4 regions of the Serratia sp. TSA_198.1 genome follow, and region 1 is predicted to be linked to each of the others. Evidence: predicted binding sites of a transcription regulator. Region 1 holds the regulator's gene; each other region holds the start of a gene.
The links. Region 1 encodes Fur, which represses iron uptake genes when iron is present. Its sites were predicted from a motif close to ATAATAATGAGAACNACTATCAA; they were not measured.

Region 1 (7,337 bases):
ATTTTAACCCGGCCGGGGCGCACGAGTCTGGTTTGATCGGTGAAGATCCCGCAGGCATTCCCAATAATCTTCTGGCTTATCTGGCACAGGTGGCTATTGGCAAACTTGCGGTGTTGCCGGTGTATGGCAACGACTATCCCACCAGCGATGGCACCGGGGTACGTGATTATATTCACGTTATGGATCTGGCCGAAGGGCATTTGAAAGCGCTGGATAATCTGCGACCGGGTTTTAACGTGTATAACCTGGGCACCGGCAAAGGCTATTCGGTGCTGGAGATTATCCAGGCATTTGAGCGCGCCTGCGGATTTAAAATCGCCTATCAAATTAACCCGCGCCGTGCAGGAGATATTGCCGAGTGTTGGTCTGATCCGACGCTGGCGGCGGAAAAATTAGGCTGGAAAGCCAAAAGAAGCCTGGAAAAAATGGTTCGCGACGCCTGGCATTGGCAGAGCAAGAATCCACAGGGATACGGCCATTGCACACCGCTGCTGGGAGGCTGACGATGAAGCTTGATGACGAGCATTTGGGATTGATGCAGCATGAGCTGTTTCGTGCCGACTATGAGGCCTGGATTAATAACCTGAAGTTAGCGTTCGTGAAATCTCAGCGCCAGCGTTCCCCGGCGTTGCTGGAACAGTACCGGCGTGGGGTCAGCCAGCTGCGGGCGTGGCTGGTTGAGCAAGGGCGTTTATTCGATGCCGCGCAGTGTTCCTCGTTGTTCTGCGTTCCTACTCGTCCGCTGGCCGCGCAGGAAAAATTGCTGCACCGCATTTGGCTGGGCGGGGCGATTCCCGACGATGCCAGAGAGGTTATTTCCCAATGGGGAGATGCGCAGCAGGCTGTTCGCAACACAATCGCCGACGAATGGGTCGGGATGTTGTGGGTATGGGATGCGCGGCAACTCAAAAATGAGGCGTACTTTTCCCCAGCTTCGGAAGTGAAAGGCGGTCTGCTGGGGGAGTTCGATGCCGGCAACCACCGGTTGCAGGTGCATTCGCTGAGCGAACTGGCGCAAAAAAGGCTCGGCGGCAACCTGGATTTTATCCACGCGCTCCATGATAAGCGCTATTACGCCACGCTTTCTGACTACTTTCGCTTTTTGATCCTGATTGAAATGGGCGGAATGTATATGGATATCGACACTCTTCCGCACCGTTCGGCGACGTTTTTCCTGCTGAAACCCGAAGTGCCGGATTACCTTCAGTTTCTGCCCAATGGCGAGGTCAGCCACGTCAGCGGGTTGAATTTGTTTCTGGATGAAACCGGGATGATCATTGGCCGCAGCGGCGATAGGTCGCTGTGCAAAATATTGGCGGGTCTGGATCAGATCTATGCGGCGCAAAGCGGTGACGTGCCGGATAAAAACCCTCTTTATGAAAGAAGGCTGTTCGACGCGTTTTATCTGTTGTGGTGCCGCCACATCGGCAGGACTGTCCTTAGCCACGATCGTTTCTGCAAGGATCATGGGGTTCATTATGACGCTGTTCCGCAGGCGGTGACCTGTGGTATCCGCGGCATGCGCCTGTTGGAGGATGTGCTAACCAATGAGACGTTGCCGCTCGGGGAGGAGGAACTGCGCAGCTATCGACAGTGTATAAGCCGGCTGGAGCAGGTGGATTGGCAGCTTGAGCAACCGACGGATCTGGCGCGCCATGCGGAAATATTTACCGTCGATGAAGTGCCGCGCATGGCCTACCCGGCGCAGATAAGGTCCGATATCGATCACTACCATTACTATTCGGTGCTGTCCCATGACCGCGCGCTGGATCGGGTGAACCAGCTTTTTGGCGAGTATTTGATAGCCGATAACCGGCGGCAGATCGACGAGGGCAATTACTGGCGGTTAACCGTCGGAGCGGGCGATGCGGCATTGCCGCTAGCGCAGGGCGGGCTGCATTTTCTGCCGGGGCGGCAAGCTGGCGAAGCGGACAGGATCCGCATGGCGAAGCTGCTTTTTGCCACCAGCTACCTGGAATACTGCTCTGCCGGCAACCCGGCCGGGATGGATCTGGTATCGCTGCAGCAGGCGCAAAATATCGACCCCTATCTGGACCTGATTACCCTGGCTTACGATCGGTGCGGGGCGTTTATCGGATTTTTCACTGCGGCGAGTCTCGACGAGTTGTATGGCGTTGAGGCGAGCTATCTATATCGCGATGAAATAAAGCCGCTTGATGAGGCCTACGACGATTTTGTGCACAGCCAGTGCGGTGCGGACGATTACTTTGTCTGCAGTCTGGCCATTGAGAGCCGATTCCGCGGACAGGGTCATTTTAACCCCCTGTTTGCCCTGATTAAGCAGCAGGCGCAGCAGCGCCGGGCGAAACATATTGTGCTGTGCGTATGGCAAAGCAGCGATGCCTGCCAAATCTACCTGAATAAAGGGTTCCGCGTTCGCGGCGTTTTCGACTATGCCTGGCCAATTTTCTTCGATCGGCTGCTGTTTCTTGAATATGCATTGTGACGAGTTTGCCCATCCGCGTGTCGGCGGGTGAGTTGACGGTGACGTGAGCGTCAGTGGGAAGTGAGAGAAGTACCGTGGAGAAGTGCCGCTGCAATTGTTGTCTTTCTGATGTGATTTTCCCCGGGCCTGTCCGGGGATTTTTTTGCCCTGATCTGGAGGCATAAAAAAACCGCCGTTAAGGCGGTTCTCAATGCCGGTCAGGGCATTATTTTTTGTCGTGCAAGGTGTCGTCTTCACGGCAATCACCGATTTCACAGTGACCATACAGGTAGAGGCTATGGTTGGTGAGCTTGATGCCGTGCTGCTTGGCGATATCACGCTGACGCACTTCGATAGACTCATCGCTGAATTCGATCACTTTGCCGCAATCCAGGCAAATCAGGTGATCGTGGTGATGCTGTTGGGTCAATTCGAACACGGACTTGCCGCCTTCGAAGTTGTGACGGGTCACAATCCCGGCATCATCAAACTGGTTCAGTACGCGGTAAACCGTCGCCAGGCCAATTTCTTCGCCCATGTCGATCAGTTTTTTGTACAAATCTTCCGCACTGACGTGATGGCATTCCGGATTTTGCAGTACTTCCAGGATTTTGAGTCGCGGAAGCGTGACTTTTAGGCCGGCCTTCTTCAATGCGGTGTTGTTGTCAGTCATGCGGATTCAGTCCTGTTACTATGCTAATCAAGTTGAGGCATTCTTGCCTGTGGCATCGGTCGGCACAAAGAGTTAATTGCGTGTCATTATAGAACCGGTTGCCCTAAATGGAAACCGCCGGTTGTTAACAAAGATATCATGGCACAATTGCATGTTACACACGCAACGTCTTGATGGATGGGATAAACCGATATCTCAGTCTACCTTGACGATGTGGGAAGTTACAAACATGTAGCTTCTATTGCAGAAATCCGTGCTGCCGATGAACGGCCCTGCTGGCAACACTATGCACTTTGCAGGGCTTTTGTTCAACCTTTGAGGGTTAGCCGACGATATCGGCCAGGCTCAGTTCTTCGCTGATCTGCTTCACCCAGGCTGCGACGCGTTCGTTGGTCAATTCCGGTTGACGATCTTCGTCAATCGCCAGGCCGATGAAGAAATTGTCATCCGCCAAACCTTTCGATGCTTCGAAGTGGTAACCCTTGGTCGGCCAGTGGCCTACAATCGCGGCGCCGCGTGGCTCGATGATGTCGCGGATGGTGCCCATCGCATCACAGAAATATTCCGCATAGTCTTCCTGATCGCCACAACCGAACAGCGCAACCAGCTTGCCGTTGAAATCGATTTCTTCCAGCGTTGGGAAGAAGTCATCCCAATCGCACTGGGCTTCGCCGTAGTACCAGGTAGGAATACCCAACAGCAGAATGTCGAAAGCTTCCAGATCCTCTTTGCTGCTTTTGGCGATGTCGCGGATTTCCGATACCTCTTTGCCAAACTGCTGCTGAAGAATTTTCTGGATCATCTTGGCAATGTTTTCGGTATTGCCAGTGTCGCTGCCAAAGAAAATGCCTACATTAGCCATATCGCGTATAACCTTTAAATTCAATTAATTGCATTGCACGATGTTAGCGTTGAACGCGATAACACCGATTAAAATGATGACATGGCAAGAAGCTGCCTCTTACCGGTAAGTGCGTATCATGCCAGAGATTTACCCCGGGGTTTTATCGCGTTTATGCGATGCCGGGAGGAATAAAACGGTGTTGATCGGTGTCATCCATAACACCGCGCCGCATGTGCGGCTGCAAAGATCAATGTTCCGGCTGTTCATCCGCCAGTTGTGCCAGCAGCATTTGCTCAATAAGCTCGCTGCGGCTGATATTGCGCTGTTCCGCCAGTTTGTTCAGGGCGTCCACCGCATCCGCGTTGATTTTCAGTTCCACACGCCGTAAGCCACGGACTTTATCGCGTCGAAGCTGATTACGCTTATTGATTCTAAGCTGTTCATCTCGGGATAGCGGGTTGGTTTTCGGGCGCCCCGGACGGCGTTCATCTGCGAACAGATCCAGCGTCGTGCGATCCGTTTGTTCTTTTGCCATAGGTAGCGGTACTGCAAGGGAGTTTGCATCAAAAAGCGTATACGCTTCCGGACGGTTCGGTTAACACACTTCGGGCCAATAAACCCTAACCCAAATTTACCCCCAGCCTGGCGTTACTGAACACGCTGAGCAGGGCGGCAAAATTATAGCGCGCCATATTACCCCAGCAGATAGAGCAACGACAATGTTTAACTGAGCCGAAAACGCGCTAAGCCGTTATCTTTAGCGCGTTTTTTCGCCAGAGGGCAGTTTTTATTCAGGCTTCGTCGAGAAAACGGTGGATGGCGCGCAGTACCGCCTCCGGTTTTTCCGCGTGAACCCAGTGGCCTGTGCCGGCAACCACGTGCGCTCGCGCCTGCGGGAACTGACGCGCGATATCTTCACGGTAGCTGTCCTGCACATAGGGCGACAGGCCGCCGCGGATAAACAGCGTCGGGTGCGGCCATGCGGGGACGTCCTGCCAGCCGGTGACGTTTTCGTATTGGTCTATCAGTACCGGCAGGTTAAAGCGCCACTCGCCCTGATGAAAGGATTTCAACAGGAACTGGATCACGCCTTCTTCTTGCAGGTAGCTGCGCATCAACTCCGCGGCCTGCTGGCGTTGGGTGATGCCGGTCGCACTCACCGCTTTTAAGGCGGCGAAAATCTCGTCGTGGCGACGAGTGCGGTAATCCACTGGCGCCACGTCGATAACAATGAGCTTTTCAACCCGTTCTGGGGCGATCGCCGTCAGCGCCATTGCCGCTTTGCCGCCCATAGAGTGGCCGATCACAATCGCCTTCTCCAACTGCAACTCATCGAGCAGCGCCAGCAGGTCCTGCGCCATTTCCGGATAGGTCATTACCGCAGAACGCGGCGAAAGGCCGTGGTTACGCAGATCGACTTTAATCACGCTGTGCTGTTGATTCAGATCGCGCGCCAGCACGCCCAGGTTGTCCAGATTGCCGAACAGCCCGTGGATCAGCACGACCGGCAGGGCGGCGGAGTCGGTGGCCAGTAGTTGATAATGTAATTTCATGGCGAAGTTCATACTGAGAGAGATTCAGATTAGGGTATCATGATTAAAACACACGACGAATATACCCGTCGCCTTTCAGGCAGCAGCGTGGTTAGCGGAAACTTGAAATCCATAGGGGATAACACGGATTTTTCTCGTTTCGGGCTTGGCAGCGCCGGCTATAGGTATTAGTCTGCTTTTTCCGCCCGCAGGCACATAGTTGTGTTCGCCCTTGCGCTTTTAACCTTATAATCCCATGGCTTGAATGCAGGATCTGGCTTCAGGTTCTAAGTAGAAAAAAACAGTACTGGATAAAGATGAAAACTATTGAAGTCGACGAAGAGCTTTACCGTTATATTGCCAGCCACACGCAACATATTGGTGAGAGCGCGTCCGATATTTTGCGCCGTATGTTGAAGTTTACCGCAGGCCAGCCATTGCGCGCCGTGCCTGCCGCCAGTGCTCAGAGCGCCGAGCAGGAAAAAGTCGTCGCCGCGCAGCGTCCTCGCGATCGTGTGCGCGCGGTACGCGAGCTGCTGCTGTCGGACGAATATGCCGAGCAGAGCAGAGCTGTGAATCGTTTCATGCTGGTTCTTTCGACCCTGTATACCCTCGATGCGGCGGGCTTTGCCGCAGCTACCGATGCATTGCATGGTCGTACCCGCACCTATTTTGCCGGCGATCAACAAACCCTGCTGGCGAACGGAACGCATACCAAGCCAAAGCACGTTCCGGGGACGCCTTACTGGGTGATCACCAATACCAACACCGGTCGTAAACGCAGCATGGTTGAACACATCATGCAGGCTATGCAGTTCCCTGCGGAACTGACAGATAAAGTTTGCGGCACTATCTAATTTAGCGAACAGCCCGTCATGGTGGCCGTGAGCGACATATTGCCCGGTTGCCGGACAGGGAATAGGGAGATATGTCGATGGCGAATAACCCACGTGCCGGGCAGCCGGCTCAGCAAAGCGATTTGATCAACGTGGCCCAGCTGACGTCGCAGTACTATGTACTGCAGCCGGAAGCGGGCAACGCCGCACACGCGGTGAAGTTCGGTACTTCAGGGCATCGCGGCAGCGCCCTGCGCCACAGCTTCAATGAAGCCCATATCCTCGCTATCGCTCAGGCGATTGCCGAAGTGCGTCGCCAGCAAGGGGTTACCGGCCCTTGCTACGTCGGTAAAGACACCCACGCGCTGTCGGAACCGGCTTTCATTTCTGTGCTGGAAGTCCTGACCGCCAATGGCGTAGACGTGATCGTGCAGGAAAATAACGGCTTTACGCCAACCCCTGCGATATCTCATGCCATTTTGTGCCACAACCGCAACGGCGGGGCGCTGGCCGACGGCATCGTCATTACCCCTTCGCACAACCCACCTGAAGACGGCGGCATCAAGTATAACCCGACCAACGGCGGCCCGGCCGACACCAACCTGACCTCGGTGATTGAAAAGCGCGCCAACGAGCTGCTGGCGCAACAGCTGAAAGGCGTTCAGCGCCAGTCGCTGGACAAAGCCTGGAACAGCGGTCATCTGCACGCGCAGGATTTGGTACAACCTTATGTGGAAGGGCTGGTGGACGTGGTTGACATGCCCGCCATTCAGCGTGCCGGCCTTAAGCTGGGGGTTGATCCGCTGGGCGGCTCCGGCATTGCCTACTGGCAGCGCATTGCCGAGCACTACAAGCTGGATCTGACGTTGGTCAACGACTCTATCGATCAGACCTTCCGCTTTATGCACCTGGACCACGACGGCATTATCCGCATGGACTGCTCGTCGGAATCTGCGATGGCCGGCCTGCTGGCGTTGCGCGACAAGTTCGATCTGGCGTTCGCCAA
Region 2 (7,337 bases), on a different contig from region 1:
ACCACCAGTGGCGTGTGCGAGACAGGATCGTCAATGATCATGCAGCGCAGGCCGTACACTTCTTCGATCAACTCCGGCGTCACGATATCCTTAGGTGCACCTTCGGCCACGACTTTGCCGCCGCGCATAGCGATCAGATGGGTGGCGTAACGGCAGGCGTGGTTGAGATCGTGCAGCACTACCACCAGCGTGTGGCCGTTTTCACGGTTTAATTGACGCATCAATTCCAGCAGGTCGATCTGATGGCTAATGTCCAGCCAGGTGGTCGGTTCATCCAGCAACAGCAGCGGCGTTTGCTGCGCCAGCACCATCGCAATCCAGACCCGCTGACGCTGCCCGCCGGAAAGCGTATCCACCGGCTGTTCGGCCAGTTCAAACACGCCGGTGGAACGCATTGCCTGCTCCACCGCTTGCTGGTCTTCTTCGCGCCAACGGCTGAACAGACGCTGATGCGGGTAGCGGCCACGGGCCACCAGATCAAACACGGTGATGTCGCCGGGAGCGGTCGAACTTTGCGGCAGCAGGCCTAACTGGCGCGCCACCTCTTTGGTGGCGTATTCGCTGATGTGCTTGCCGTTCAGCCAGACCGTTCCGGCTTGCGGTTGCATCAGGCGGCTGAGGGTGCGCAGCAGGGTAGATTTACCGCAGGCGTTCGGCCCGATAATCACCGTCAGTTCGCCCTGGGGGATAGAGACGCAAAGATCGCTCGCTACGATTTTCTTGTCATAGCTTAGCGTCAGGTGTTCAGCGCGCAGCGGCGCGGGCAGCAGGGGTTCAGCATTCATTTTTTTCGTGACTCACGGATTAACAGCCAAATCAGATAAATGCCGCCGAGGCTGACGGTCAGCACGCCTACCGGCAATTGATAAGGCATAAACAGGCGCTGGGCGGCGACATCGGCGATCAGCAGCAACAGCGCGCCGGTCAGGGCGGTCAGCAACAGGACGCTGCGGTTGGCGCACAGGCGGCGGGCAATCTGCGGCGCCACCAGTGCAATAAAGGAGATCGGCCCGGCCACGGCGGTGGCGGCAGCGGTCAGCGTTACGCCGATCAGCAGCAGCAGCACGCGCGAACGTTCCACCGGCACGCCGAGGGCGCAGGCGGTGTCGTCACCCATTTCCATCAGCCGCATGCGGCGTGACAGCGTCAGCAACAGCAGGCAGCACAGCGTGATCACCGCCAGCACCGGCAGGCTTTTCGCCCAGCTTATGCCGTTAAGTGACCCTGCGCTCCACAGCCCGGCGGTCATGGCGGATTCCAGCGAGGCGCTGATGATAAGCCAGGTATTGCCGGCCACCAGCAGGGCGCGCACGGCGATGCCGACGATAATCAAACGGAAAGCCTCGACACCGTTGCGCCATGCCAGCAGATAAACCAGCGCGGCGGTCAGCAGGCCACCGGCCAGCGCCCCGGAGGTGATGCCGATAACGCCGCCGTTAAACAGCACTATGGCTACCAATACGCCGCTGTAGGCGCCGGTATTGAAGCCAATCACGTCCGGGCTGCCGAGCGGGTTGCGCAGCAGAGACTGGAAAATAGCGCCGCTGATCCCGAGTGCGGCGCCCAACAGCAACGCCATAGTGACGCGTGGCAGACGCCACTGGGTGACTATCACCGTCAGGTTTGCCGGGCCTTTGCCGAGGAGAGCGTCGATCACCTGCGTGGCGTTAAGCGAAAGGGAACCGGAACCTAGGGCGTAAATCGCCAGTACCCCGCAGGCAAGCGCCAGTATCGACGCGGTCAGCGTCGGCCGCGACAGGGCACGCAATTTTGGGTCGGTCATCAGACGGGCAGCCAGCATCGACATTAGCGTTGCCTCCTGAACATATGGCGTTGGCGCACCAGCATGATCAGCAGCGGTGCGCCAATCAGGGCGGTCACGATGGAAACGCGCAGTTCGCCGGCCACCAGGAAGCGGCCAATCAGATCGGCGCTCAGCAACAGGATGGGGGTCAGGACCAGCGTCCACGGCAGCATCCAGTGCAGCTCGGAGCCGGCCAGCCGCCGGGCAATGTGCGGCATCATCAGGCCGACGAAGGCAATCGGGCCGACGGCGGCGGTGGCGCCGCCGCACAGCAGGGTGATCGCCAGCAGGCCCAGCAATTGGGTGCGGACGATGCCGGTGCCCAGCGCAGTGGCCAATTCGTTGCCCATACTCAGGCTGTTAAGCGATTTGCTCATCCACAGCGTGATTAGCGTGCCCAGCAGGATCGGCAGGGTGACGGTGCGCACCACCTGCATATTTTGAATATCCAGCGAACCGGCCTGCCAAAACCGCAGTTGATCGAACACCAGCGGATTGAGCAGAGAAATCCCTGAGGTCATTCCCTCCAGCACCGCCGCCATCGCGACCCCGGCCAGCGTCAGGCGGACCGGGTTCAGGCTGCTGCCGCCCAGCGCGCCGATCAACGCGACCAGCAGCGCAGCGAACATCGCACCGGCAAAGGCGAACCACAGGTATTGGCTAACCTCGGCGGCACCAAAGAAGGTGATGCCCAGTACCACGGCAAATCCCGCCCCGGCGTTCACGCCGAGAATGCCCGGATCGGCCAGTGGGTTGCGGGTGAGGGTTTGCATCAATACGCCGGACAGGCCCAGCGCAATGCCGGTCAATACGCCCACCAGCGTGCGCGGCAACCTGGCTTCGGTAATGATGGTGCAGTCCGCTCCACGGCATTGACCGTTCAGCGCCTGGATAACCGTATCAAAAGGGATGGATTTAGCGCCGAGCGACAGGCTGAGCAGCATAACGGCCAACAGCGCGCAAACGGCAAGCAGCAAACCAAACAGTTTGCGATGAAATGAGTGGGGAGTGCCGCTAATAAGACGATCCCTGGGGGCCGGAATGGACGGCGCGCCATTGCGTGTAATCCGTAACATAACAATCCGTTATTTAATTGAATATAAATGATATTTATTATCATTATTGATTGCTTTCATCTATGTTACCATGACTCCCTTCGCTATTGCAGCACATACCCTTCATTCTTGAAGCTGTCTCTGCGTTGGCTGCCTGCACTTACCCCAATCACGTACTTCCTGTACGTTCATGGGGATGCGCTTGGTTGCCGCCTTGATTCAACTCCAATTATTTTGGCTATAGACGCTGTCCCTTTTCCTACGTTGTGGTGAGAAAGCTGATGAGTAAGCCCTCTATTTTGCTGGATTTTGGCCTGCTTAAGACCAATGGCGCGTTCCGTGCCGTATTTTGCGCACGTTTTATTTCCATTCTGGCGCTGGGATTGATGGCCATTGCGATCCCGGTTCAGATCCAGGCGTTGACCGGTTCGACCCTGTTGGTCGGGCTGTCCGTGACGCTGGCGGGCAGCGGTATGTTTGCCGGTTTGCTGATGGGGGGCGTATTGGCCGATCGCTACGAGCGCCGCCGTTTGATTCTGTTTGCTCGCTCCACCTGCGGCATTGGCTTTATCGGGCTGTGCCTGAACGCTGCCTTGCCGGCCCCTTCGTTAACGGCGATTTATTTGCTGGCCGTGTGGGACGGTTTCTTCGGCGCGGTCGGGGTGACGGCGCTGCTGGCCGCCACGCCAGCGTTGGTGGGGCGTGAAAACATCGTTCAGGCCGGTGCCATCAGTATGCTGACGGTGCGTTTTGGCTCGATCCTGTCGCCGGCGATCGGGGGCCTGGTGATCGCTCACTCCGGCGTGATGTGGAACTACGGCCTGGCGGCGTTGGGCACTTTGCTGACGTTGATCCCCTTGCTGCGTCTGCCGCAGCTGGCACCGCCACCACAACCGCGCGAACACCCGCTGCGCGCATTGGCCGGTGGTTTCGGCTTCCTGTTCCGCAACCGGGTAATCGGTATGGTGGCGTTGATCGGCGCGCTGCTGACCATGGCCAGTGCGGTGCGGGTGCTATATCCGGCGATGTCCGGCATGTGGCACGTCAGCGCAGCGCAATTGGGCTTTATGTATTCCGCAGTCCCGCTCGGCGCGGCGATTGGCGCGTTCACCAGCGGCCGGGTCGCTCACGTAGCGCGGCCGGGCTGGATGATGTTGACGACGGCGATAGGTGCGTTCGTCGCCATAGGTCTGTTCGGTCTGATGCCGTGGTACGGTTTGGCGCTGTTTTTCCTGGTGATTTTTGGTTACCTGAGCGCGGTGAACTCGTTGCTGCAATACGGGCTGATTCAGAACCTGACGCCGGACGCCTTCCTGGGGCGCATCAATGGTCTGTGGACGGCGCAAAACGTCGTGGGCGATGCGCTGGGGGCGTTACTGCTGGGGGCAATGGGGGCGTTTATGCTGCCGGCGATGACGTCGACCAGTTTTGGTTTTGGGGTGGCGGTGCTGGGTGTGGTACTGGCTTTCGCCATGCGCGGTTTGCGCCAGGTGGGCAGCGGCGGGCAGGAAGAAAGGCTCCAGCCCGCCAGCGAGACTACCGAGAAATAAACTGTTTTTCCAACAGCGTCAGCAAGTTGCCGGCGCTGTAATAATCCAGCCGGAAGGTATCGTTGCCCAGCGCGTAAACCCGTTTGTGCTGCACAGCCGGCAGGTGAGCGAGTAAAGGATTGGCCAGCAGGCGTTGCGCGTCGGCGTCTCCGTTGGCGAACAGCATCAGCGTCTGGCCGTTCAGGCCTTCCGCCAGGTTCTCGCCGCTCAACTGAATAATGTCCTTGCGCACGCCCATGCTGCGGCTGTTGTTCAATTTGGCGGGCGGTACCGCCAGAGTGAAGCCGAGCTGTTTAAGCATCTGCCCCTGAGAGGAGTCGGCGGTCCACAGATTGGCGGTTTTGCCGTCCGAACCAAACACCAGCGCGGAGACCGGCTGTTCAGGCAGCGTCATGCGCTGTTTCAGCGCTTTTTCACGCGCATCGAAATCGCCAATGACCTTATGCGCCTGGGCTTCATGCCCGGTGGCCTGGCCCAGTTCTGCGGCCAGTTCTTGCCAGCTTTTGTCGTCGTAATTGACCACCAGCACCGGGGCGATGGCAGAGAGCTGATCGTACAGGCGCAGGGCGGAATCGGCGCCGGTGGCCGAGATGATGATCAGATCGGGCGCAACACCGGCGATGGCTTCCGCATTGGGTTCGCCGATGTACAGGCGTTTGACGCCGCGCTGCGCGGCGATGTCACTCCATTGACGGAAGAATCCCTGTTTGTCCGCCAGACGGCTGCCGGGCGTGGTTGCCCCACTGGCGACGACCGGTGCGTCGATGGCCAGCAGGGTGCCGGTGACGGTAACGCTGGTAGAAACGATACGGGCAGGGGGCTGATTGAGGGTGATCACGCCGCGTGAGGTTTCAATGTTACGCGGCCAGCCGGCATCGGCGGCGTGCGCGGCGCTGATTGCCGCTAGCCCGAACAGCGCCAGGCCGAAGATCAGGTTCTTCTTCATAAAGAAAGTCCTTAGGTTTTAAATAGTAATACTTATCATTTATATAATTTATGCTGCTGATTTTCTACCACGATGAAGAGGAGAAGAGCTGTTTACAATTATTGACATGGCAAATTTCCAAGGGTACTTTAACGCGGTCAAACATAAATGATAATCATTATTATGTTTGTTATCATTCACGAAGAGAAATGGAGTACCGATGAGCGTGACTGTAAAGGGTGCCGGCCAGAAACCGCAAAGCAAGGAGAGCGAACTGAATACTGCAGGCGTTTCGCCCACCGCGGGCTTCTTCTTTACCTCTCCTTTCCGTAGCCTGAGTACGCAAGGCTGCTTCGCCAAAATCACGTTGCCCGCCGCGGGCGGGGACCAGGTGAATGGGGAGTTCCAGCGAGAGGTACGGCACGCTTTCGCCGAAGCGAAACTGGCCGGCGTGAAGAACCCGGTACTCTGTGGCGCCATTCCTTTTGATACTCATCAACCTTCCGCGTTGTTTATTCCCCAGCAAACTCAGTGGTTTGAACGCGATGCCTTTTTGGCCGGCGCAACGCCGCCGCAGGACAGCTTGCCGGAAATTACCCGGCAAACCGAAGTGCCTGCTCAGCAGCCATTCATGCAGATGGTTGCCGATGCGGTGCAGGCTACCCGTGGCGACCGGTTGGATAAAGTGGTGCTGTCGCGCCTGCTGGAGATTGAAACTCGCGAGCCTGTCGATCGCCAGGCGCTGATGGCGCGCATCATCGCCCAGAACCCTAACGGTTTCCACTTCCACGTGCCGCTGGAGCAGGGGGCGCTGGTGGGCGCCAGCCCGGAATTGCTGTTGCGCAAATTCGGCGCGCAGTTCCATTCCAATCCGCTGGCCGGCTCTGCCCGCCGCGATGCCGATCCGCAGCGGGACCGCGAAATCAGCCAACAGCTATTGGTGTCGGACAAAGACCTTTATGAGCACAAGTTCGTCACCGAAGGCATGCGCCAGGTATTGGCCGACCGCTGCCGCCACTTGAACATTCCGTCATCCCCTGAATTATTGAGCACCACCACGCTGTGGCATCTGTCTACGCCTATCGATGGCGAAGCCGCCAGCCGGGCGGAAAATGCGCTTTCGCTGGCCTGCCTGTTGCACCCGACTCCGGCTTTGTGCGGCACGCCAACCCAGCTTGCGCATCAGGTGATCAAACAGCTTGAACCCTTTGATCGCGGCCTGTTCGGCGGCATTGTCGGCTGGTGCGATGCCGAAGGCAACGGCGAGTGGGTCGTGACCATTCGTTGCGGCACCGTGCAGGGCAATCAGGTGCGGTTGTTTGCCGGTGCAGGCATCGTGCAAGACTCTTCGCCGGAATCCGAATGGCGTGAAACCGGTACCAAACTCAGTACCATTTCGCGGGCGTTTGGCCTGAACCAAGGATAGGCATACCCATGAGCATTGATTTTACTCCCTGGCCTGAGGCGTTGGCCCGTCGTTATCGTGAACGCGGTTATTGGACCGACCGGCCATTGACCGACATTATTGCCCGCCAGGCCAAAAATGACGCCGTGGCGCTGATCGACCCGCAACGCAGCCTGAGCTATCGCCGGCTCAATCAACTTTCTGACCGGCTGGCCGCCGCGCTGCAACGTCGGGGCTTGCACAGTGGCGATACCGCTCTGGTGCAGTTGGGCAACGTGGTCGAGTTCTATGTGGCCTTCTTTGCGCTGCTGAAAATTGGTGTGGTGCCGGTGAACGCGCTGTTCAGCCATCAACGTAACGAACTCAAGGCTTATGCCGCACAAATCAAACCTGCGCTGCTGATTGCCGATCGCCAGCATGGCCTGTTCGGCAACGACGAATTCCTCACGGCGTTTCGCGCCGAAAATCCTTCATTGCGCATAGTGGGGCTGCGCAGCCAGGCGGAAGGCGAGCAGTCGCTGGCCGCCTGGCTTGAAGAGGATGCCGAAGATTTTATCGCGACACCGACCCCGGCTGACCAAGTGGCGTTCTTCCAGCT
Region 3 (7,337 bases), 960 kb from region 1:
GCCAGTGCGCCAGGGCATGAGCGGAGTGTTCGCCGCCACGGGCCTCGAACAGGCTGTAAAGCTGTTGCAACGCACGCGAGTTATTGTTGGTCGGTAAGCCAGCCATAGCCCTGCTCCTCCAACTGTTTCACCAGGGAGAAATCGCCGGACTTCACGATGCGCCCTTGAGACAGAACATGAACATAATCCGGTTTGATGTAGTCCAGAATACGCTGGTAGTGCGTGACGATAATGAAGGCACGTTTGCCGTCCCGCAGCGAATTAACGCCGTTGGCGACGATCTTCAGCGCGTCAATATCCAGGCCGGAGTCAGTTTCATCCAGGATACACAGATCCGGCTCCAGCGCCGCCATCTGCAGAATGTCATTACGCTTTTTCTCGCCGCCGGAGAAACCGACGTTGACCGAGCGGGTCAACAGATCCTGAGGCATATTCAGCAACTCAATCTTTTCTTCGATGAAATCAGCAAAATCGAAGCGGTCGAGCGGTTCTTGCTGGCGGTATTTGCGCACCGCATTCACCGACGTCTGCAGGAAGAAGTGGTTGCTGACCCCGGGGATCTCAACCGGATACTGGAACGCCAGGAACACGCCTTCGCCGGCGCGATCTTCCGGGGCCAGCTCAAGCAGGTCTTTACCCTTGAAGGTAACCTCGCCCTCGGTCACCTCATACTCTTCACGCCCCGCCAGGGTGGCGGAAAGCGTACTCTTGCCCGAGCCGTTCGGCCCCATGATGGCATGCACTTCACCCGGCTTGATCTCCAGGTTCAATCCCTTGAGGATCTCATTGCCTTCGGCGCTGACTTTCAAATTCTTGATACTTAACATGCGGTGTCCTTAAGTAGCGCTGCTGCGCTGTAAATCCGGCGTTTAGCCCACGCTGTGTTCCAGGCTGATGGCCAATAACTTTTGCGCCTCGACGGCGAACTCCAGCGGCAGTTCAGAGAACACGTCCTTACAGAATCCGTTGACGATCATAGAGATGGCATTGTCTTCGCTGATGCCGCGCTGCAAACAGTAGAACAGTTGGTCATCGCCGATTTTCGACGTGGTCGCTTCGTGTTCCAGCTGTGCGCTGTTATTGCGGGCCTCCACGTACGGGAAGGTATGGGCTCCGCTGTCCGGCCCAATCAGCATCGAGTCGCATTGGGTAAAGTTACGCGCATTTTCCGCCCCCGGCAGGATCTTCACCAGGCCGCGGTAAGTGTTCTCGCTGTGCCCGGCGGAGATGCCTTTGGCAATGATGGTCGATCGGGTGTTCTTGCCGATGTGGATCATCTTGGTGCCAGTATCCGCCTGCTGATGGCCGCTGGTCAGCGCCACCGAGAAAAACTCGCCGATTGAGTTATCGCCTTGCAGGATCACGCTCGGGTATTTCCAGGTGATCGCCGAACCGGTTTCCGACTGGGTCCAGGACATTTTCGAGCCTGCGCCTTCGCACAACGCGCGCTTGGTCACGAAGTTGAGAATGCCGCCCTTGCTGTCACCGCCGGAGAACCAGTTTTGCACCGTTGAATATTTCACTTCGGCGTCTTTGTGCAGGATCACTTCCACTACCGCCGCATGCAGCTGATAGCTGTCACGCACCGGGGCTGAGCAACCTTCGATGTAACTGACGTAGCTACCTTCATCGGCGATCAGGATGGTACGTTCAAACTGGCCGGTTTTGGCGGCGTTAATGCGGAAATAGGTCGAGAGTTCCATCGGGCAGCGCACGCCTTTCGGCACGTAGACAAAAGTGCCGTCGGAGGCCACTGCGGCGTTCAGTGCGGCAAAGAAGTTATCGTTGGACGGCACTACGCGGCCCAGGTACTTGCGCACCAGATCCGGGTATTCCTGAATCGCCTCGCCGAACGAGCAGAAAATCACCCCGCTTTCCGCCAGTTTTTCACGGTAGGTGGTGGAGACCGATACCGAATCGAATATCGCGTCTACCGCCACTTCGCTGCCTTCACGCACCGGTACGCCAAGCTGGTTAAACGCCAGCTCAACTTCGCTGGTCAGATAGCTGTTTTCGGTTGCCGCGCCGGGTTGCTGTTCGGCGCCGGGCTGGGAGCCGCAGGCGTCGTCGCAACTGCCGCAGGAGGGCGCCGAGTAATAGCTGTAATCCTGGTAGTTCAACCGGTCATAGTTCGCCTTCAACCAGTGCGGCTCTTCCATTTGCAGCCAGGCACGGTAGGCCTCCAGACGGAATTCCAGCATCCACTCAGGTTCGTTACGCTTGGCCGAAATGGCGCGCACCACATCTTCGTTGATGCCCGTCGCCAATTCATCGGTATCCAGTTGGGTGAAAAAGCCTTCTTTGTAGCGCCCTTCGCTGACCCAAGCCTGCACTTCATTAGGCATTTCTACATTGCTTCGTGTCATGTTGATTGCATCGCTCAAACGCCAAAGCTCTCGCCGCACCCGCAGGCATGCTGAGCTTTAGGGTTATTGAATTTGAATATTTGATTCAGCCCTTCACGGACAAAATCTACCGTGGTGCCATCAATGAACGGCATGGCTTTAAGCGGCACATACAGTTTGGCGCCATCGCGCTCAAACAGCAGGTCGTCTTCCGCCGGGGCACGGGTGAGATCCAGCACATAGGCAAACCCGGCACAGCCTGATTGCTTCACTCCGAGTTGCAGCCCCTTCACTTGCGGATCCTGCTGCATCAATTTAGTAATTTGTTGTACGGCGTTGTCGCTGAGCAAAATGCCTTGCCAGACATTTTCGTCCAGAGAAAAGGTGCCGACATTTTCCGTTTGCATAGGGCCTACCTCACACTCGTGTTTTACCACAGCCAATCTGGGTTGCTTATATGTTAGTGATAACAATTATCACTTCAACCGTTTGTTTTGCGGGGGTATCCGCCAAAAGCCCGTTTTTTTGCTGCCGCACACGGCAAGCAGAAGGGACAGTCAGGGTGCCTGGCGCAGTCCCGCGGCGACGCGTTCATTTTATCCTTATGAATTTACTGTACATCCTGAATTACCGCACCGCCCAGCCGCTGGCTCATCCCCTTTACACCGCCGGCTTTTATTGTCGATGTAAACATTCATAGAAAATACCTATTTCAACATTTTGTCTGTCTCAAAAATGCGTTTATCGGCAATTAGCGGCGTTTTCCGTCGTTTGCACCGCCCGGCCACACTGGCCGAAACCACCGTCATTGATTAAAGTTTAGCCGCTACTGACTGATATTGGGTCGGCGCAGAGCAAATGCAGCCCCGGTGTCCGATAAAAATTTCAACAGAATGATTGATCGCGAACGCATCCGTAAATATGATAATGATTATCATTCAAATACAGGTGAGCACGGGTAAATGAATATCTCGATGAATGCGTGGCTGCTGGGCAAAATTGATGACTATAAATTCAGCGTGCGCGATGCCACGGTAGATTTCTACATGGCGGAGGCGTCGCTCAGGCGGCCAGAGTGCAATATCAACCATCTGAAACGCTACAATAACGTCAGCCTGAATATGGCCAATCTGTGCCTGGAAAACGGCGATGATGAAAGCTATCTGCACGCGCTCAGCAAACTGCATAACCGGCTGATCGTCGAAATCAACAACCCGCAGCGCTGCCAGCTGTTTCGGGTTCAGAGCTATCATTTTGCCCGGCATACCCTGACCTTAATCTGCCAGAAATATGCGATGGAAGGCACCTGGGAGAAGGCTAACGCCTTCCAGAAGGATTTCGTCAAGCGGGTGCCATTCCAACTGTAAATGTCTGCGGAACGGCAACGGAGTACCCGCAGGCAAAGGCGCCTGCGGGTGGGAGGATCAGTCGATGATTGCGGTGGTCAGGCGTGAGGTGCAGCACAACCGGTCGCGCGAATCGAATATTTCGATCTGCCACACCTGATGCCGTCGGCCAACGTGCAGCGCGCGGCAAACGCCACGCACCTGCCCTTCAAATACCGCCCGCAAATGGTTGGCGTTGATTTCCAGCCCTACCACTTTCTGCTCCCCTTCGCTGCACAGATAACCGGCCATCGATCCCATCGACTCCGCCAGCACCACCGACGCCCCGCCGTGCAACAGCCCGAAAGGTTGCCGGGTACGGTGGTCCACCGGCATCGTGGCTTCAAGAAAATCGTCTTCCAGCCGGGTGAAGTGAATCCCTACATGGCTCACCATGCATCCCTCACCGGCGCGGTTTAACTGCTCCAGCGTCGTTTCTCGTTTCCACAATTTCACGCAATCATCTCCAGAAGTGCCTGTAACGGGTGGCGCACGCCGTTACCCTCAATGCGTTTGACCTGGCTGCGACAGGAATAACCGGTCGCCAGACAGCGTTGCCGCGGCAAACGTTGCAACGCCTGATGCCATGATAGCTCATAAATCCCGAGCGAATTCTCCAGGTTCTTCACTTCGTGCCCGTAGGTGCCCGCCATGCCGCAACAGCCCACGCTGACATTTTCCAGCTTGGCCCCGAAACGGGAGAAGATCGACGCCCAATGCTGGCCGCTGGCCGGCAGCGCCGTGGTTTCGGTACAGTGGCCAAACAAGTACCAGGCCTCGCCGGTCGCCGGTTGTTCGGCACGTTCCGCCAGCAGCTGTTGCAGCCATTCATGCACCAGTTGCACCTGGAAGTCACCGCGGGTTTCGCCGAGGATCTCGTTATATTCGTCGCGATAGCACAGCACCAGCGCCGGATCGACCCCTACCAGCGGCATCCCGAGTTTCGCCACCCGGTTGAGGAAATCGGCGGTTTTGCGCGCGGTACGGGCAAAGCGCGTCAAGAAACCTTTGATATGCTGCGCCTTGCCGTTCGGTGAGAAGGGCAGCAACACCGGCTGGTAACCGAGCTTTTCCACCAGCCGCACAAAGTCCGCCACCACCTTGGCGTCGTAATAGCTGGTGAAAGGATCCTGCACGATCAGCACGTGTTGCTCGCGTTGTTCGGCGCTCAACGCTTCCAGTTGCTCCAGCGTCATGGTCAAGGCGCCGTGGCCGGAAAGTTGCTGACGCAGTGTCGGGCTGGAGAGCATCGGCAAATCGACCATGCCGATAGTGCTGCGGCTCAGCTCACGCACCCAAGGCTGGCGGAAGAAGAAATTGAATACCTTCGGCGCTTTTGCCATCAGCGGCGTATAGCTTTCAACCCCGGCGACCATATAGTCACGCGCCGGCCGCAGATAACGGGTGTGATACAGCTGCAGGAAACGCGAGCGGAAACCCGGCACGTCAATTTTAATCGGGCATTGGGTGGAACAGGCTTTACAGGCCAGGCAGCCGGACATCGCCTCTTTCACCTCGTGTGAAAAATCATATTCGCCTTTGCCGGCGTACCAGCTGTTGCGGGTTTTCTCAATCAAGGTACGGAAGCTAAGACGCTGCTGCGGCAGTTGCTGCTCCAGCACCAGCGGGTCTACCCCCTGTTCGGACAGCAGGCGCAACCATTCGCGCACCAGCGCCGCACGGCCTTTTGGCGAGTGAATGCGGCTGCCGGTGATCTTCATCGACGGGCACATCGGGCTGCGCACATCAAAGTTAAAACACAAGCCGTTCCCGTTACACTCCATGGCGCCACGGAACGAGGTACGCACCTCTACCGGGATACGGCGGTCGAGTGTGCCGCGCTTGGCCGCGTCCACTTTCATCATCGGGGCATCAACGCCCAACGGCGGGCAAATTTTACCGGGGTTAAGGCGGTTATTCGGATCGAACGCGGCCTTAATGCGGCGCAACTCTTCGTACAGCTGCTCACCGAAGAATTCCGGGCTGTATTCGGCGCGGAAACCTTTGCCGTGTTCGCCCCACAGCAATCCACCATATTTGGCGGTCAGCGCCACCACCTGGTCGGAAAGCTGCTTCATCAGCACTTCTTGCTGCGGATCGCACATGTCGAGCGCAGGCCGCACGTGCAATACGCCGGCATCCACATGGCCGAACATGCCGTAACTGAGGTTATGGCTGTCCAGCAACTGGCGGAACTCGACAATGTAATCGGCCAAATGCTGCGGCGGCACGCAGGTGTCCTCGGCGAAAGGAATAGGTTTGGCGCGCCCTTTGGCGTTGCCCAACAGCCCGACCGCCTTCTTGCGCATGTTATAGATCCGCTCGATGCCGACAAGGTCCCCGCAGATCTGATAGCCAATCACACCGCCCTGCTTCTCGCGGATTAACTCGTCCAACCGCAGACACAGCGTTTCCATCTGCTGGTCGATCAGCGCCTTGTCATCCCCGGCAAATTCGACGATGTTCAGACCCAGCATCTCTTTATCGGGCACGTTGGTGATCAATTCACTCACCGAATGCCAGACAATATCTTCCCGCGCCAGGTTCAATACCTTGGAATCAATGGTCTCCACCGACAGCGCCTTGGCCTCCACCATGAACGGGGCGTTGCGCAGGGCGGAATCAAAGGTGTCATATTTCACGTTAACCAGGCGGCGTACCTTCGGCAGCGGCGTGATATCCAGACGCGCCTCGGTGATAAACGCCAGCGTGCCCTCTGCGCCGGTCAAAATGCGCGTTAGATCGAAGGTTTGCAGATCGTCGCTGAACACATGCCGCAGGTCGTAGCCGGTCAGGAAACGGTTTAATTTGGGGAATTTCTCCAGGATCAGCGCACGCTGGTCGCGGCAGCTATTCAGCACTCGATGGTAGATCCGGCCTTCAACGGTATCTTCCATAGCAATCGTTTCCGCCAGCGATGTCGGCATAGCGCGGGTGTCGATCATATCGCCCCCCAGCAGCACCGCCCGCAGGCCCAAAACGTGATCGGAGGTTTTGCCGTACACCAGCGAGCCTTGGCCGGAAGCATCGGTGTTGATCATGCCACCCAGCGTCGCGCGGTTACTGGTAGAAAGTTCCGGCGAGAAGAAATAACCGAACGGCCGCAGATACTGGTTAAGCTGGTCTTTGATGACCCCGGCTTCAACCTTCACCCACCCCTGTTCGACATTAATTTCAAGAATGCGGTTCATATGGCGCGACATATCCACCACGATGCCGGTGTTGAGGGCCTGGCCGTTGGTGCCGGTGCCGCCGCCGCGCGGGCTGAAGGTCAACGCGCTAAAGCGCTCCTCTCCCGCCAGGCGCGCAATCAACGCCACATCCGCAGTGGAACGGGGAAACACCACCGCATCAGGCAACAGCTGATAGATGCTGTTGTCGGTCGCCATCGTCAGCCGATCAGCGTAGCTGGTCGCAATATCGCCGTTGAATCCGTTTTGCTTTAAGGCTTCCAAAAAGTCGAGCACCCGTTGAATGAGGCCGGGTGCCTGAGAAATCTGTGGGATCATTCGCTTTTTTGACCCTGTCTGTCTATTTTTTATGCGTTAATATACGCTGAATCAGGTCTTTACCCGTCGCCTTTCAGGCTGCGGCGTTGTAGGCTGCA
Region 4 (7,337 bases), on a different contig from region 1:
GTAGATGCGTTGGCTGAAAACTGAAAAACCGCTCGCGGATTTTTTCGCTTTGACGTTTCGTCTCTGGGAAAAGGATTCTCGTCAGGGAAAGCAACGAGGTCTGAAGATGTCACGGCAGCCGGTGTTATTACGCATGTACCCCTGGACGGCTTTCATAACAAATAAATGTTCCCTTGAGAGGTATGGTAATGAAATCTTTGAAAATGATTATTGCAGCGTTGGTCGTCGGTTCCGTGTCTTTCAGCTCCCTGGCGGCAACCTTGCTGACCAAAGAAGATCTGGACAAGAATCCGGGTAAATACGAGAAGATCGGTACGGTCACCACCACCGCGCAAACCACTTCACCGATGGATGCGAAAGAAGAACTGTCGAAGAAGGCCGATGAAAAAGGTGGTCAGTATTATGTGATTATCTCCGGTCGCGAACACGGTAAGTTCAGCGCGACAGCCGAAGTGTATAAAGACAAGTAATCATTCTTGATTAACAAGGGGCGCATAATGTGCGCCCCTGCTCCGATTATTTCAACCGATACACCACCGTATCGCACCCCTTGCCCTCTGGGCAGCTTTTGCAACTGCCGCTCAGGCAGGCGCTGTTATCCTGCTCAACCCGCTCCACTTTTCCCATCGCCGTTAAACGTTCCAGCATCGCCAGTACCAGCGGTAGTGGGGTCGCCAACTGTCGGCTGAGTTGTTGCGCCTGAGCGCTGCCATGCAGCGCCAACGCATCGCGGATCTGCAGCAGGCCGGCCATCAGTGGCAGTTACCCTGAGCACCCTGGCAACAGGCGGCAGGCGTCGCCTTGCCCAGACGTACCGTTACCCGGCTGCGCGCCCGGCGCAGGCAGAACAGGATCAGCAGATTAAACAGCGCCACGATGGCGATGGCCGTCAGGCTGTACCGCGGATGCTGGCTGAAGGTGGCGATCTGGTAAAACAGCGTGGCCAACGAGTAGGCCACGTTCAGCCCCCAGAGAATGGAGAAAGTCATCCAGCCGCGGCTGGATTCACGGGCGATTGCGCCCATCACCGAGACGCAGGGCACGTACAGCAGCACAAAGATCAGGTAACTGTAGGCGGAGATGCCGGAGCCGAATTTGCTGCTCATCATGCCCATGGAACTGACGCCCATTTCCCCGTCGCCCTTGCTGGCCTCGATGGGGTTGGACAGCACGCTCAGGCTGAAGGTGTCTTTCAGTCCTTGCCAGGTGGTCTCCACAGCACCGCTCAGTTCGCCCAAAAGGTTAAAGTTGGCGGCATCAAACTCGGTGTTATTGATGTGTTCAGCGGTGTACAGGGTGTTCAGCGTGCCGACCACCACTTCTTTCGCCATGGCCCCGGTCACCAGCCCGACGGTGGCTTGCCAGTTGTCGCTGTGCACGCCCATCGGTTGCAGCAGCGGCGTCAGCATTTTGGACACCGACGCCAGCGCGGAATCATTGATGTTATCGACCGGCTTGCCGCTGAACGTAAAACTGTTCAGGCCGCCGATGAAGATGCTGGCGATCACTATCACTTTCCCGGCGCGCAGCACAAAGCCTTTCAGCCGCTGCCAGGTTTGCAGCAGCAGGCTTTTCAGGTGCGGCACGTGATAAACCGGCAACTCCATGACGAACGGCGAGGCTTCGCCGCGCATGATGGTGTACTTCAGCACCAGCCCGGTGAGGATCGCCACCACGATGCCGAGCATATACAGCGAGAACACCACGCCCGCGCCGTCCTGGCCGAAAAAGGCGGCGGCAAAGACGGCGAAGATCGCCAACCGGGCACCGCAGGACATGAACGGCGCCATCATGATGGTAATCAAGCGTTCACGCGGGGCATCCAGCGTGCGGGCGCCCATGATGGAGGGTACGTTGCAGCCGAAGCCGACAATCAACGGCACGAAGGATTTACCGGGCAGTCCGAGCGCCTGCATCAGGCGGTCCATGACAAATGCCGCACGCGCCATGTAGCCGGAGTCTTCGAGAAAGGACAAAAACAGGTACATCATGCCGATTTGCGGCACCAGCGGCAGTACTGTGTTGATGCCGCCGCCGACGCCCTGCGCCAGGAAAATCGTCAGCCATTCAGGGAAGTGCAGGCTGTAGCCCAGCCATTGAATGCCCTGGATGAAGATCGCCGCCGAACCTATATCAAATATCGGTTGCAGCGCGCCACCGAGGTTGATCGCCAGCAAGAACATCAGGTACATCACCAGCAAAAAGATGGGCACCCCCAGCCAGCGGTTGAGGATCACCTTGTCCAGCGCTTCGGTCAGGCGGTTTGGCATCGCTTGCTGCGAGTTGCTGACCGCATCACACAGGGTGGCTATCGACTGATAGCGCGCATCGGCAATCACCAACGCAGGATCTTCTTGTTGCTGCTGTTGCAGCGCCAGCCTGGCGGCAGGCAGCAGGGCGGTAGCGTTGCCGGCCAATTGATGGCCGTAAATATCGCCTTCCAGCATTTGCAGCGCCAGCCAGCGGCGTTGTTCCGTCGGCAGCGCCTCCGGCATGGCATCGCTCAGGGTAGCCATTTCCTTCAACAGTAACGGTGGATAGTCCACCAGCGCTTTCAGATCGTTAAACCGGTGATGGTCGATTATTTGCTTCAACGCCCCGATACCGTCGGCCTTGGTGGAGACCAGAGGCACCACCGGGCAGCCGAGGCGTGCCGACAGCGCAGCGATATCAATGTCGATTTGCTGGCTTCTGGCGATATCCAGCATGTTCAGCGCGATGATGCAGGGGATACCCAGTTCCAGCAGTTGCAGCGTCAGGTACAGGTTGCGCTCAAGGTTGGAGGCGTCGACGACGTTGATCAGCAGATCGGCATCGCCGCTCAGGATGTAGTGGCAGGCGATTTGCTCGTCGAGCGAGGTTTGCTCCGAGATGGTGGTCAGCGAATAGGTGCCGGGCAGATCGACCAGTTTGACCTGGGATTGCGGCGTGGTGAACTGGCCTTCTTTACGCTCTACCGTCACGCCTGCCCAGTTGCCGACCCGCTGGCGAGCCCCGGTCAACTGATTGAACAGCGTGGTTTTACCGGAATTGGGGTTGCCTATTAAGCCAATAGTGAGTTTTTTCATCATTTCGCGTGATATCAGTCAATGGACATTGAGCCGGGCGGTGGGGCCGCGGCCGGGGCAAAAGGGCGCAGAGTCAGGATTGGCCGTCGAGCAGGATCAGGGCCAAATCTTTCCTGCGCAGCACCAGGCTGACGCGGCGGGTTTTTATTTCTATCGGGTCCCCCAGCGGCGCGACGCGCACCACTTCGAACGATGAGCCGGGCAGCATGCCGAGCGATAACAGTTTCTGGCGATAGGCCGGGCCGATGTCATTGGAGAAACCGGCAATTTTATAAGAGCGTTTAGGTTGAAGATGCATATAACCTTCTCAGAGCCCCTGGTTTTGGGCCGATGACGATAAAGAACGTTCCAGACGAAGCGCCGCGATGAGGATCGCAGGCTGCCGACGTTTTCAATCCATGAGGTAATGCAGTGAACACGCAACGCAATAATAGTGAGAATAGTTATCGTATTCAATACAAAAAGTAGGGGTATTGGTAACCAAAGGTTATGGCACCGACACTTAACGATCGGATTGCCTGATGCCTTATTTCTATCACCGGGTCTGCAGGGGTGCAAATGCGAATGGCGAGTTAAATCAGTTACGTAATTGCAGCGATTTTTTCCGATTTGCAAAACCTGGCGACAGATTGAGTGGTTTTTGGACGGTGTGGCGGCGAGCCGGCGTTTATTCGGTAACATCTTGTCTGCGGAATACGAGCGCTAACCATTTGTGTTTCGCCGGGAAATGCCAAAATGAAAACGCCATGTTAATAACGGTGTTAATGAACCGGGATTCGACGTTATTTTCAGGCTTAAAAACCGGGTGTTTATCGCTCAGGAAAAATAAGCGGGTTTATTGAGGCGGGTCAAAAAATAGCGACGCTATTTTTTGAGAAAGGGCGGAGCCGGCTCCGCCCTGTGTACCTTTGGCCTTTCAGTATGCAGCACTGCGCCAGTGGCCGGGGTGAATGTATTCGCCCCGGCCATGCCGCGCACCTGCTATTTCTTACCGAATGCCGCAGCCAGCGCATCACCCATGGCGCTGTTGCCGGCCGGTGAACTGTTGCGCGGTTTGGCCTTATTGGCCGGCGCGCGGGAGGGGGCATCCTTCGCCGGTGCATTGCCGCCGCCGCGACGTGGCGAACCTTCACCCGGTTGCTCGTCCAGACGCATGCTCAGTGCGATGCGCTTGCGCTGCAGATCCACTTCCATCACCTTCACTTTGACGATGTCGCCGGCTTTCACCACGGTGTGCGGATCTTCGACGAATTTGTCCGCCAGCGAGGAGATATGCACCAGGCCGTCCTGATGCACGCCGATATCCACAAAGGCGCCGAAGTTGGTGACGTTAGTGACCGAACCTTCCAAAATCATGCCCGGCTGCAGATCGTTGAGGGTTTCCACACCCTCGGCAAAGGTGGCGGTTTTGAATTCCGGACGTGGATCGCGGCCCGGTTTCTCCAGCTCTTTCAGGATGTCGGTAACCGTCGGTACACCGAATTTGTCGTCGGTGAAGTCGCTAGCCTTCAGGCTGCGCACCGCCGCCGGGTTGCCCATCAAATCCTGCAGCGCCTGCCGGGTGGCGGCCAGAATGCGTTCGACCACCGGGTAGGTTTCCGGGTGAACGGTTGAGGCATCCAGCGGGTTGTCGCCGTGGTTGATGCGCAGGAAGCCGGCGCACTGTTCAAAGGCTTTCGGCCCCAGGCGGCTGACTTTCAGCAGTTGTTCGCGGTTGCTGAAGCGCCCGTTTTCATCACGCCAGGTAACGATGTTCTGCGCCATCATGCGCGTCAGGCCGGCTACGCGGGTCAGCAACGGCACTGAGGCGGTGTTCAGATCGACGCCGACGGCGTTTACGCAGTCTTCCACCACCGAGTCCAGCTTCTTCGCCAGTTGGCTTTGGCTGACGTCGTGCTGGTACTGGCCGACGCCGATGGATTTCGGATCGATTTTGACCAGCTCGGCCAGCGGATCCTGCAAGCGGCGGGCGATGGAAACGGCCCCGCGCAGCGAAACGTCGAGGTTAGGGAATTCCAGCGCCGCCAGTTCGGAGGCGGAATACACCGAGGCGCCCGCTTCGCTGACGATCACCTTCTGTGCTTTGACGTCGCTGAACTGCTGCTGCAATTCAAGGTAAAAACGCTCCGTCTCACGCGACGCTGTGCCGTTGCCGATAGCGACCAGCTCCACTTTGTGTTTGATGCACAGCGCGGCGACGATGGCGGCGGCTTTCGCGGCCTGGCCGGTGTGCGGGTAGACGGTATCGGTGGCAACCAGCTTGCCGGTTGCATCCACCACCGCCACCTTTACCCCGGTGCGCAGACCGGGGTCCAGGCCCATGGTGGCGCGCATGCCGGCCGGTGCGGCCATCAGCAGATCCTGCATGTTACGGGCGAAAACGTTGATGGCTTCGTCTTCCGCGCGTTCGCGCACCGTGCCCATCAATTCGGTTTCCAGATGCAACAGCACCTTGATACGCCAGGTCCAGTTGACCACCGCTTTGCGCCAGGCGTCGGCCGGGGCGTTATTCAGGCGCAGGTCGAGGTGGCTGATGATGATTTGCTCCGCCTGGCTTTCGCGCGGGGCTTCTTCAAACTGCGGATCGGCGTTCAGCGCCAGCTGCAGCACGCCTTCGTTGCGGCCACGGAACATCGCCAACGCACGGTGTGAAGGCACCTGGGCAATAGGCTCATGGTGATCAAAGTAATCGCGGAACTTGGCGCCGGCTTCTTCTTTGCCTTCCACCACTTTGGACACCAGGTGGGCATGCTTCCACAGGTAGTTACGTACCTTGGCCAGCAGCGCGGCGTCTTCGGCGAAACGCTCCATCAGGATGTAACGCGCACCGTCGAGGGCGGCTTTGACATCTGCCACGCCCTTGTCGGCGTCAACGTAGCCTTCGGCCAGCTGTTCCGGCTGTTGCTGCGGATCCTGCCACAGGGTGTCGGCCAATGGTTCCAGACCGGCTTCGATAGCGATTTGGCCACGGGTACGACGTTTGGGTTTGTACGGCAGGTAGAGGTCTTCGAGCTCGGTTTTGCTTTGCGTGGCGTTGATCGCCCCCGCCAGCTGTTCGGTCAGTTTGCCCTGCTCGTCGATCGATTTGAGGATGGTCTGACGGCGGTCTTCCAGTTCACGCAGATAACCCAGGCGGGTTTCCAGCTGGCGCAGTTGGGTGTCGTCCAGGCCCCCGGTGACTTCCTTACGATAGCGTGCGATAAAAGGCACGGTATTACCTTCATCCAGCAGACGGATGGCGGAGTCAACTTGCTCCGGCCGGGCCTGCAGTTCTGTTGCAATAATGCGGCTCAGTGGGTCATTCATAGGTCTGGTATCTGTTGAGAACGGTTAGGAAACAGGGGGACAGTTATACGGATTGATCGGCAAAAATGCCAGTGGCGCTGCCCGTCTTTGCCCGATGCGCCGAGGTTACGCAGGTGGTTGTTGCCGCAAGCTCCGCGGGACAGCGGCCACCTGCGCGGACGCTCGGAAAAAACCGAATCTTACTTCACGTACTCGATCTCATTCACATACCACAGCGCATCGCCCACCGGGGTGTTGACGGTGGCGGCATCCCCCACCTCTTTTTTAAGCAGGGCGCGGGCCATCGGCGAATCGATGGAGATGTAGTCCCGGCGGCCAAAAATTTCGTCGTAGCCCACGATGCGGAAGCGCTTGCTCTCGCCATTCTCATTTTCCACTTCCACCCAGGCGCCGAAGAACACCTTGCCTTCCTGCTGCGGCGAATAGTCGACAATCTTCAACTGCTCGAGGCATTTGGTCAGGTAGCGGACGCGGCGATCGATTTCCCGCAATCGTTTTTTGTTGTACTGGTAATCGGCATTTTCACTTCTGTCGCCGAGACTGGCGGCCCAGGTCACTTTCTTGGTGACTTCCGGTCGTTCTTCACGCCAGAGAAAGTCCAGCTCTTGCTTGAGATTGTCGTAACCCTCGCGGGTTATCAGCTGCGTTCTCATTGTTTTCTGCCTTTATGGGGATATCAAAGGTTGCATGACGGTGCTTTGGCTTGGCGTTGCTGGATGCAATAAGCACTCAATAAAGCATTGGCTCGCAAAATTGCCGACCGCTGACGTTTTTTATCGCCTCGCCTGAGTTACACTGCCGAACCAGCCGCCCGGCCGCAACTTGAAATTCATGGGGCATCGCCCTTGGTCGATTAGCGGCGTTATCCCAAATTTAGTCTAAAAATATCGGGATTTTGACGAACCGTCGCCGGCATTTTGATGAAAATTGTTGATAAATGGGCAAAAGAATAAGCTTTGTAAC

Region 2: the regulator Fur is predicted to act here: its motif matches at 2,902-2,924, upstream of fepD (Fe(3+)-siderophore ABC transporter permease).
Region 3: the regulator Fur is predicted to act here: its motif matches at 2,803-2,825, upstream of sufA (Fe-S cluster assembly scaffold SufA).
Region 4: the regulator Fur is predicted to act here: its motif matches at 3,496-3,518, upstream of feoA (ferrous iron transporter A).

Annotation. Positions count from the first base shown of each region.
Region 1 is NZ_JBQZFP010000001.1:2,035,294-2,042,630, reverse strand. It holds gene galE (UDP-glucose 4-epimerase GalE) at 1-503, shown strand, start outside; gene ACUTSW_RS09785 (glycosyltransferase) at 506-2,467, shown strand; gene fur (ferric iron uptake transcriptional regulator) at 2,673-3,119, opposite strand; gene fldA (flavodoxin FldA) at 3,442-3,981, opposite strand; gene ybfE (LexA regulated protein) at 4,211-4,498, opposite strand; gene ybfF (esterase) at 4,755-5,528, opposite strand; gene seqA (replication initiation negative regulator SeqA) at 5,813-6,352, shown strand; gene pgm (phosphoglucomutase (alpha-D-glucose-1,6-bisphosphate-dependent)) at 6,430-7,337, shown strand, end outside.
Region 2 is NZ_JBQZFP010000002.1:274,605-281,941, forward strand. It holds gene ACUTSW_RS12660 (ATP-binding cassette domain-containing protein) at 1-785, opposite strand, end outside; gene fepG (iron-enterobactin ABC transporter permease) at 782-1,807, opposite strand; gene fepD (Fe(3+)-siderophore ABC transporter permease) at 1,807-2,880, opposite strand; gene entS (enterobactin transporter EntS) at 3,141-4,409, shown strand; gene fepB (Fe2+-enterobactin ABC transporter substrate-binding protein) at 4,396-5,355, opposite strand; gene ACUTSW_RS12685 (isochorismate synthase) at 5,555-6,760, shown strand; gene ACUTSW_RS12690 ((2,3-dihydroxybenzoyl)adenylate synthase) at 6,769-7,337, shown strand, end outside.
Region 3 is NZ_JBQZFP010000001.1:1,075,984-1,083,320, forward strand. It holds gene sufD (Fe-S cluster assembly protein SufD) at 1-106, opposite strand, end outside; gene sufC (Fe-S cluster assembly ATPase SufC) at 81-827, opposite strand; gene sufB (Fe-S cluster assembly protein SufB) at 870-2,366, opposite strand; gene sufA (Fe-S cluster assembly scaffold SufA) at 2,381-2,752, opposite strand; gene ACUTSW_RS05050 (hypothetical protein) at 3,308-3,712, shown strand; gene menI (1,4-dihydroxy-2-naphthoyl-CoA hydrolase) at 3,770-4,186, opposite strand; gene ydiJ (D-2-hydroxyglutarate dehydrogenase YdiJ) at 4,183-7,239, opposite strand.
Region 4 is NZ_JBQZFP010000007.1:65,533-72,869, reverse strand. It holds gene ACUTSW_RS21910 (YdgH/BhsA/McbA-like domain containing protein) at 189-470, shown strand; gene ACUTSW_RS21905 (FeoC-like transcriptional regulator) at 517-753, opposite strand; gene feoB (Fe(2+) transporter permease subunit FeoB) at 753-3,068, opposite strand; gene feoA (ferrous iron transporter A) at 3,142-3,366, opposite strand; gene ACUTSW_RS21890 (Tex family protein) at 4,050-6,374, opposite strand; gene greB (transcription elongation factor GreB) at 6,554-7,027, opposite strand.